One region of the Spirillospora sp. NPDC048823 genome, then DNA from elsewhere that is predicted to be linked to it. Evidence: riboswitches for the same ligand, from Rfam matches in the RefSeq annotation. Region 1 holds a riboswitch; the other holds the start of a gene.
What was found. A riboswitch is a leader RNA that binds a small molecule or an ion and turns the genes downstream of it on or off. The one in region 1 is predicted to bind cyclic di-AMP.
Positions count from the first base shown of each region.

Region 2: another riboswitch for cyclic di-AMP. It lies ahead of ACGFK0_RS05245 (NlpC/P60 family protein); the one in region 1 lies ahead of ACGFK0_RS37010 (C40 family peptidase).

Region 1 covers NZ_JBICUT010000029.1:446-5,298, forward strand. Annotated here, with positions in the region: gene ACGFK0_RS36995 (DUF6153 family protein) at 1-117, opposite strand, end outside; gene ACGFK0_RS37000 (CHAP domain-containing protein) at 354-1,475, opposite strand; gene ACGFK0_RS37005 (BlaI/MecI/CopY family transcriptional regulator) at 1,633-2,007, shown strand; gene ACGFK0_RS37010 (C40 family peptidase) at 2,102-2,632, opposite strand; cyclic di-AMP (ydaO/yuaA leader) riboswitch at 3,094-3,242, opposite strand; gene ACGFK0_RS37015 (M56 family metallopeptidase) at 3,346-4,281, opposite strand; gene ACGFK0_RS37020 (BlaI/MecI/CopY family transcriptional regulator) at 4,286-4,819, opposite strand; gene ACGFK0_RS37025 (VanW family protein) at 4,810-4,853, opposite strand, start outside.
Region 2 covers NZ_JBICUT010000002.1:361,524-366,376, reverse strand. Annotated here, with positions in the region: gene typA (translational GTPase TypA) at 1-1,714, opposite strand, end outside; cyclic di-AMP (ydaO/yuaA leader) riboswitch at 1,907-2,041, shown strand; gene ACGFK0_RS05245 (NlpC/P60 family protein) at 2,049-3,062, shown strand; gene ACGFK0_RS05240 ((deoxy)nucleoside triphosphate pyrophosphohydrolase) at 3,347-3,739, opposite strand; gene ACGFK0_RS05235 (Mut7-C RNAse domain-containing protein) at 3,771-4,547, opposite strand; gene ACGFK0_RS05230 (hypothetical protein) at 4,686-4,808, shown strand; gene ACGFK0_RS05225 (NlpC/P60 family protein) at 4,833-4,853, opposite strand, start outside.

The sequences.
Region 1 (4,853 bases):
CTGGCCGCTCATCGTTGTCAGCGGGACGCCGGTCACCTGGCTCGGGCTGGGCGACGCTTGGAAGCCGTGCATCGCCAGCACGCCGAGCAGCAGGAATAGTCCGACCGGCAGTTCCATGCGTCGCCGGTACCGTTCAGGTGACCGATTCAGCTGCCCCACCCGCCGTTCCACAAAGGCGCCGATCCAGCACCCCGATGGCCGCCGGCCACCCCTCCGGCATGGACATTTCCTGCTCCGACCATGGTAGCGAGGGATGGCCGGTGGTCGGCCAAAGGCGCCTCCCTGAGAGGACATACGCATCCCGGCGCGGGCCGGCTCAATCGGTTTTGACTCGGCCGAGGGTCATGACTCGTTCATGGCAAAGAATGGCCGACTGCCGCGCGGCCAGTGGCATTCGAGCGGATCGGTGGGAGGTCGGCATGGAGAGCGTCCCAGAACGCGAGGTCCTCATCGTCCTCGAGGGGCGAGACCCGGCTCCAGAACTCGCGGTCCTCCGCCTCGGCGGCGACGGCGGCTGAGATCGCCGGCATGACGGCGGTTCCGGCCTCGGACGCGTCCAGGACGGTTGGTGTGATGTCCGCGGGCAGTTCGACCGGCCGCTTGTGGTGCTTGCCGCGCTTGCGGACGCGGATCGGCGGCTCGGCCGGAACCCGGGCGGCCATCGACTTGCCCGCCGCCAGCGCGACCGCGCCGCAGACCGCGATGGACAGCAGCCCTCCCAGCAACGCGTCGGGCTCGACCAGCGGCTGCCCGTCAGCCGCCTTCGTGCTCGTCTGCTGAGACGTGACCGCGTTTCCGGGTCGCGTCGCCTCCGCGGCCATGGTCCCGGACTCGGCGGCCACGTGCTTGGGGACGTGGTTCTTCTCCCCTTCTGAACCCGGCAGCGCCTTGCCCGCCACCTCGACCTTGCCGGGATAGCCGTAGCCGACGACGTCACCGACGTCGCGCGTCCTCCGTTTGAGGTGGACGCCGTCGGTGTTCGCCTCGATGGTGCGGAGGGTCGAGCCCTTGACGCTTTCCACCAGGCCGACATGGCTGATGGCGTCGATGTCCTTGGAGCCGGACCATGCGAAGAACACCAGCGCGCCCGGCTCGGGCTCGGTTCCCCACGCGTCCTTCTTTTTGAACCACTTGGCGTGCTGGATGGTGGCGGCGAACTCGCCCGCCCAGTCCTCCACGCCGGTCTTCTTGGCTGCCCAGGCGAGGAACATGTCGCACCACGGGGCGGTGGCGTAGTAGTCGTCACCGCCCTCGTAGGTCTCCGTCGGGCAGGTGACCGACGGATCAAGAACATCCCGGCTCCGTGGCCGCCCGCGTGAGAGGCTGCTTGGCCTTGGCCTTATGGATCCCGCCAGGAGACGCTCCGTGAGCGTGGGTCTCCGGTGTGGTCGCCTGAAGCAGCGCCGACCGTCCGCGAAGGCGCGCCCTCGGTGGAACATCGGGAAGGAGGATAGTAGATGGGTGAGGCCACACATGACTCAAGACCACCGGGCACGGGCAGCCGTTGCCGGGAGTCAGGCCGGTGTGAGAACCGCCGGTTCGAGTCGGCCTCTCACCTCCACCGAGACGTGTTTACTATCGACTGTAGTATGCCGCGACAAGGTGGCAGGTGGGGCGGCGGAAGGGGGCATCATGGCCGGGCAGCGCTTCGGTGACCTGGAGGCCGCGATCATGGACAGGATGTGGTCCTACGGCCGTCCGGCCAATGTTCGTGAGGTCCTGGAGGACCTCCAGCAGGAGCGGTCGATCGCCTACACCACGGTGATGACGGTGATGGACAACCTGCACAAGAAGGGATGGCTGCGCAGGAAGCGGGTCGGGCGCGCCTACGAGTACGAGGCGGTCGCCTCGCGGGAGGGTTACACGGCCAAGCTGATGCGCGAGGCACTGTCGACCAGTAGCAACCAGGCCGCCGCGCTCGTGCACTTCCTGTCGGATCTCTCGCCGGAGGAGAGCGAGGCCCTGCAAGCGGCCCTCAAGGTCGTGCCACCGCGGGACACCAAATGAGCGCGGTCGCCCAGTTTGATCAGCCGCCCGCCTACAGCCCGTCAGGCTGTGGCTGAGGGGCACCGTGTCGGAGGTGTTCCGGGTGACGCCCCCGTCACCCCAGGGGGTGGATGACGGGGGCGTGGACCATCTTCCCGTTGCCGATGTACAGGCCCATGTGGTGCAGGTCGCTGTAGAAGAAGACCAGGTCACCGGGCTTGAGTTGGCTTTGGGAGACGCGGGTGCCGGCGGTGTACTGGCTGCCGGTGTAGTGGGGCAGGTTGATGCCGACCTGGGCGTAGGCGTACATCGTCAATCCCGAGCAGTCGAACCCCTTGATGTTGGCGCCCTGTGCGGTGCCGTAGGTCGGGCCAGATGCGCTGCCCCCACCCCAGGAGTACGGGACGCCCCGCTGGCTCAAAGCCGCTCTGACCGCGCCCATGGCCTTGGCGGAGGCACCTCCGGGGTCCACATTGGGAGCGGGTCCCGCGCTGGTGCGAGCGCCCGAGCCGGTACCCAGCTTGGCCTCGACCTTCGTCAGCTTGGCCTGGAGTTCCTTGCGCTTCTTCTTCGCCTCGGCGGTGAGTTCGTGGACCTGCTTCGCATGCGTTTCAGCCGATTTGCGGGCACGTTCCGCCGCCTGCATCGTCTGCAGCAGCTGAGTGACGCGAGCGCTTTCCTGGCTGGCGAAGTAGTTGAGTGTGGCCGACCGGTCAAGGACGGCCTGCGGGTCCCCGGACGAGGCGAAGGCGACCGCCGGGTCCCGCGGGCCGTTCTTGTAGCTGTCCGCGGCGAGCTTGACGATCCTGGCCCGCGTCTCCTCCAGCGCCTTCTTCTGGCGGGCGGCGTCCCGTCGGCCACCTTGGCGGCGCGTTGGGCCTGCCGCAGTCGCACCCGCAGCCCGTTGTACTGCTCGCTGAGCTTCTCCGCCTCATCGGCGAGCTTCTTCTGCTGCGCGGTCAGCTCCCTGCGGGACGGGTCGGGCTCCGACCAGGCGGGTGCGGGGGCCACGAGCGTCGCGGAAAGAGCGATCGACGCCGTCCATGCCGTCCTGGTGATGATCCGGCGGCGGGCCGTTCCGTCTCCGGCAGCTCGTCGCTGCATGCGGTGTCCTCTCCTGTGCCGCCTACCGGGTGAGCTGCCGGGTTCGGGCCGGAGTCGCCCTACCGCTCGCGGAGAGCGGATTCACCCCAGTGGAGAACGGTTCCCCGGCTCCCTCGGACGGCGTGGTCCGCTGGATTCGGCGTGGCCATCGCCGTCCCCGGCGGGGACGCCTCGCCATGGCTCCTACGGAGCGTAGGAGATAGCGGCCTCAACCGCCACTCAAGTGGCCGATTGCGACAAACCGCCTCAACGGTCTCAGCAGATGTAGGACAGCTCCATGATGGTCGCGGCGGCGACCATCAGGGGAGTGGCGACGGCGGCGGCCACGAAGGCGGAGGCCGCCATCCGGACCGCCCGGCGCGGCTTCGTCGTCTCGGCGGACTCGAGCCGCCGGACCCGCTCCGCCAGCGCACCGGTCGAAGACCCGGCGGCGCCGAGGGCGCCCGCCACGCCCGGCGTCGCCGCGAGCCGGTGCAGGGCGTCGACGAGCGTGCGCCTTCCACATGCGCGGGCCGCCGCATCGTCGGCGGCCATCTCCAGCAGCAGCGGGAAGCTCTTCTTCGCCCGGCGGACCGTGGGCAGCCGGGGCAGCAGGGCGTGGGCCAGGTCGAGCATGAGCAGCAGTGCGTGATGCCGCTGACGCAGGTGGGCTCGCTCATGGACCAGAACCGCGCCGAACTCGTCGGGAGTGAGAGCGTCCTGTGTGCCGGTGCTGACGACGATCGCGCGATGCCTGGCCGGCAGCGAGTACGCGACCGGGACGGGATGGTCGAGCACGAGGACGTCCCCATGCTGACCGTGCTCCTTCGCGACGAGCCGCAGCATCTCCCGGTGCCGGCGGCGGTGACGTACCGCACGGACGAGCCGGGGCAGGCTGCGGGCGAGCCGCGAACAGCAGGCCGTGAGCACCACCAGGCTGGCGGCCGCCGCGATGATGATCGCCGAATCCCCGTGATGGGGCAGGCAGTCGCGCAGCCACTCCAGGAAGCCGTGGCCGGGCGCCGGGGGCGACAGCAACGCCGCCGCGATGATCCCGATGCCGGCGATGAATGTGCCGGTGAGGGCCGCGGCCCAGCAGGCGATGGCGATCCCCGGGTGCGCGGCGGGAGGCCGAAGCCGATCGAGGGCGGGCCCCGCCAGACAGCCCAGCAGGACCGCCGTGCAGATCAGGCCGACCACCAGGTAGATCACGCCGTCACGCCTCTTGGCCGTCGGACGTCCGCCGGCGCAGCGCGTCCAGCAGGTGGCGGACGTCTTCCGGAGGGACGCTTTCGGCGAATCTCGCGAGGATGCCCCCGTGGTCGGGAGACTCGGTGAGAGCGTCGAGCATCAACTCGACCGCATACTCTTCCCGCGCACGGGTGGGGGCGTAGCGGAAGGCCGGCCCGTCCTGCGTGCGCTGCAGCAGCCCCTTCTGCGCCAGCCGCTCGGCGACCGTCTGGACGGTGTTGTAGGCCAGCGCCTTGTCGGCGTTCTCGTTCAGCTTCGCCAGAAGCTCACGAACGCGTAGCGGGCTGGGGGCCTCCCAGAGCACGTCCATGATGGAACGCTCGAGCGATCCGCTCAATCCGGCCACACGGCACCTCCGTCCTGCCCACATTCTGCCGGAGAGTCGGCCGTGGGCGGGAACGGGGACATCTTGAGCCTTCGGCGCCCCGGCTGGGGACGGCTTCCAACCGACGCCGGCGGCCCCCCGACGGCGCGCATCGGCGGTGATCGTTAACGGCATGTGATGCGTGGCTCGGCGGCATAGGTCGTATGGA
Region 2 (4,853 bases), on a different contig from region 1:
GCAGCCGCGGCGGGGTGAGCCGCTCCAGCTCGTCACCGGTGGACGACCGCATGTTCGTGAGCTTCTTCTCCTTGGTGATGTTGACGTCCATGTCGTCGGCCCGGGAGTTCTCCCCGACGATCATGCCCTCGTACACCTCGGTCGTCGGCCCGACGAAGAACGTGCCGCGGTCCTGCAGGTTCGTGATCGCGTACGCGGTGGCGGCGCCGGAGCGGTCGGCGACGAGGGAACCCGACGGACGGGTGCGCAGCTCGCCGAACCAGGGCTCGTACGCCTCGAACACGTGGTGCGCCATGCCGGTGCCGCGGGTCTCGGTCATGAACTCGGTGCGGAACCCGATCAGGGCGCGCGCCGGAACCAGGAACTCCAGCCGGATCCAGCCGGTGCCGTGGTTGGTCATCTGCTCCATGCGGCCCTTGCGGACCGCCAGCAGCTGGGTCACGGCGCCGAGGTGCTCCTCGGGAATGTCGATGGTGAGCCGCTCGACCGGCTCGTGCTTCTTGCCGTCGACGACCTTGACGACCACCTGCGGCTTGCCGACGGTCAGCTCGTAGCCCTCGCGGCGCATGTTCTCGACCAGGATCGCCAGGGCCAGCTCGCCGCGGCCCTGCACCTCCCACGCGTCCGGACGCTCGGTCGGCAGCACCTTGATGGACACGTTGCCCACCAGTTCGCGCTCCAGCCGGTCCTTGACCATCCGGGCGGTGACCTTGGTGCCCTTCTCCCGTCCCGCCATCGGCCCGGTGTTGGTGCCGACCGTCATGGAGATCGCGGGCTCGTCCACGGTGATCAGCGGCAGCGGGCGCGGGTCGTCCGGGTCGGCGATGGTGTCGCCGATCATGATGTCGGGGATGCCGGCGATCGCGATGATGTCGCCGGGCCCCGCCTCCTGCGCGGGCTTGCGGGTGAGCGCGTCGGTCATCAGCAGCTCGGTGATCTTCACCCGCTCGATGCTGCCGTCGTGCCGGCACCAGGCGACCTGCTGGCCCTTCTTGATCGTCCCGGCGTGCACCCGGCACAGCGCGATGCGGCCGAGGTAACTGGAGGCGTCCAGGTTGGTGACGTGCGCCCGCAGCGGGACGTCCGGGTCGAAGGACGGCGCCGGGATCGTCTCGGTGATGACCTTGAACAGCGGCTCCAGGTCGTCGCTGCCGGGCATGGCGCCGTCGGCGGGCTTGTCCAGCGACGCCCGCCCGGCGCGGCCCGACGCGTACACGATCGGGAAGTCGATCTGCTCCTCGTCGGCGTCGAGGTCCATGAACAGCTCGTACGTCTCGTCCACGACCTCGTCGATGCGGGCGTCGGGACGGTCGGTCTTGTTCACGACCAGGATCACCGGCAGCCGCGCGGCGAGCGCCTTGCGCAGCACGAACCGCGTCTGCGGGAGCGGGCCCTCGCTGGCGTCCACCAGCAGGACGACGCCGTCCACCATGGACAGCCCGCGCTCCACCTCACCGCCGAAGTCCGCGTGCCCCGGGGTGTCGATGATGTTGATCGTCAGCCCGTTGTGCCGCACGGCGGTGTTCTTGGCGAGAATGGTGATCCCCTTCTCGCGCTCCAGATCGTCGGAGTCCATCACGCGGTCGTCGACGGTCTGGTTCTCCCGGAAGGCCCCGGACTGCCAGAGCATGGCGTCGACCAGCGTCGTCTTTCCGTGGTCGACGTGGGCGACGATCGCGACGTTCCGGAGGTCATCGCGCGTGGTGATGGGCATGCGGGGCTCGCCTTGGGGTGAGAGTTCGGGATCCGCCGCAGAACACGGCATCGGCCATTCTACTTGCCCGTGCCCGCAACCCGTTCGGCGAAGGCCTCCCCACCGGTCACAGGGACCCCGATTCGCCAACTTTGCTCGTTCTTTGTAATCTTTCCGAGATCCGGTCGTCCGAGGCCCCCTCTCCCCGGGGCTGCGACCGGAGCGCCGAATCTCCCGCGAACGGGAGAGCCGGGGACCCAGGTCCCTGGGGTGAATCGACACACGTCGTAGGGCGACTCCTGGCCCGAACCCGTCAGCTAACCCGGTAGGCGCGCGAGGAGAGGAGAACACCGGCTTGGCACCGGCCCCCCGACGGTGGCGGCGCGTCACGCCCGCCGCCACGGCCACGATGCTCCTGATCGGCCTCGGCGCCACCGCGCCCGTCGCCGCCCACGCCACGTCGCCGTTCCAGCTCGCCGCCGCGACCTCCCCGACCCCCACTCCGACGACGGAGGAGGGGCTGCGCAAAAGCCTCGACGCGCTGAACGAAGAGGCCGAGATCCTCACCGAGAAGTACAACAAGACCCGCGTCGACCTGGGCAAGGCCAAGAAGGCCGAGCAGGCCGCCGCCAAGGAGGCCGCGGCGTTGCGCGCCCAGGCCACCCCCGCCCGCGAGCGGCTCGGACGGATGGCGGCCGCGAACTACATGACCGGCGCCCCCGACGTGATCTTCGGTGCCGACGGCTCGGCCGAAGGGCTGGCCGAACGCGCCTACCTGACCCAGAGCCAGATCACCACCGTCCAGGCGCTGCAGAAGCAGATCGAGCAGGCCGAGACCGCGCAGCGCACCGCCGAGGCGAAGAAGGCGCAGGTCGAGAAGGCCGCCGCGGACGCCGAGAAGGCCCGCGAAGCGGCCAGGCAGAAGGTCGCCGAGGTCACGAAGCGGCTGGACAAGCTGACCACCACCCGGGTCAGCGACCCCCGCAGCGGCCTGCGCGCGACCGTGAAGGGATCGGGTGCGCCGGCCGACATGGCCCGCAAGGCGCTCACCAAACTCGGCTCGCCGTACGTGTGGGCCGCCGCCGGGCCGAACAGCTTCGACTGCTCAGGGCTCGTCGTCTGGGCGTACGCCCAGATCGGCAAGCGCGGGCTGCCGCACTACACCGGCGCCCTGTACGGACTCGGTTCCAAGGTCCCCCGGAACCAGCTCCGCTCCGGCGACCTGGTCTACTTCGGCGGCAGCCTCCACCACATGGGCATCTACCTCAGCGACGGCAAGTACCTGCACGCCCCGCAGACCGGTGATGTGGTGAAGATCTCCAAGATGTCCGACCGCTCCGACTACGCCGGCGCGAATCGCATCTCCTGAGAACGTCGGGGGCTTCCCGCGGCGCGGCGGGAAGCCCTCGTCCTTTTTTTGCAGTGCCCTTGGCGGTCGGGCCCTGGAGGGCCCTCCCTTCGGCGGGCACTGCGTGCGATCGCTGCATCGCTCCGGCTCGCCTTGCGGCTCGCTGCGCGATCAGGTTTCTTGCTTCGCTCGAAGCCTGCCTTCGGACGCGATCGCGACGGTTTGGGTCGTCGCGGGGTCGGGGTGGGGGCCGGGGTCGTCCGCCCCTTCGGACGGCGGGCGTCTTGCTTCTGCGGCGGGCCGTCTCAGGTGAGGCCCTGGTGGGCGAGGGCGTCGATTACGGGGAGGTCGCCGGGGAGCCAGGCGACGTCGTACAGCTCGTCCGGGGACAGCCAGCGGAGCGCCAGGTGTTCCAGGGCCTGCGGTTCGCCCTCGGTGATCTGCGCCGTCCACACCCGGAGCACGGCCTGCCCGCTGAGCCGCCAGTCGCCGCCGATCCGGTCTTTCAACCGGATCTTGATGGCGAGCTCCTCGTGGCACTCGCGCACCAGCGCGTCCTCGTCCGTCTCGCCCGGGTCGACCTTCCCGCCGGGCAGCTCCCAGCCGCCCGCCATGTGCGGCGGCTCGGCACGCTGGGCGCTCAGCAACCGCCCGTCGGAAATGATCGCCGCCCCGACCACCACGAGATCGTTCGCCACCGGCTCCTCTTCCCTGTCGTCCCCATCGGCGTCAGACGGCGCTTCCGGCCCGTCCGGTCTCCCGGATGGACTCGACCTGGCGTGTCGCGTCACGGACGATCTCCTCCAGGTGGCCGCCGTGCGCGCCGCGCCAGTAGAGCTGACCGCAGTCGGCGCAGCGGCCGTAGACGTCGTAGCTGCGGCGCGTGCCCAGCTCAAGGTCGCCTTCGATCTCCTGCTTGTCGACCGGGACGAGTTCACCGTTGCAGGCGGTGCAGCGCGTCCACGGGCGGAGCACGGGCGCGAACCGGTCCAGGAGGTCGCGGAGCTGGTCGTCCGGGCGTGAGCCGCGGACGTACGCGCCGAACCACAGTGCGCGGCGGCGGAGGAGCCCGCGGTCCTGGGTGAGCAGGACGCGGCGTTCCTCATTGGCCTGGACGACCAGCGCCGGGTCGTCCATGTCGTTGTGGTAGGCGGTGTCGAGGCCGAGGAGGCGCATCCGCCGGGCCAGCGTGCCCAGGTGCACGTCGAGCAGGAAGCGCGGGGCGGCCTGGCCCGGCTCCAGCGGGACGGGCTGCGGGCGCGGCACCGCCTCCACCCCCACCTCGGCGCCGGGGTCCGGGCGGGCGGCGGGACCGGCCGGTTCACCGTCGACGGTCATCGGACCGGCCTCGGGCAGCGGGACACCGAGCGACTCCACGAGGTGCCCCAGCGTCGAGGTTCCGTCGTAGGCCAGGCGGCTCACGGGCTCGCGCCGCGCGGCGGGCAGGAACATCAGCAGCTCGCCGGCGACTCGGATGGTTATCTCGTGCTCCACGCCGATCAGCATGCCACGCGTCCCGGCGGTTCCCCGCCGCATTTATCGCGTCAGAGGGCCGGGTACGTCGAGCGGGAGGCCAACACGGGGGACGCCCGAAGCCGCTTCGTCCAGCTCACCGAGGAGGGGCTGAGCGTCACCGGGCGTGCGATGGCGGCGTCGCGCGTGGCCCATGAGGAGATCATGGCGGGCGTGCCGCCCGAGGACGTCCGGGACGCCGCCGACGCGCTCCGGGACATCGTGCTGGTCGTCGGCAGGCGCCGGTTCCGGTGACGTCGCCCCGGGCAGGCCGGCGGATCAGCCGCCCGGCCGCCGCGC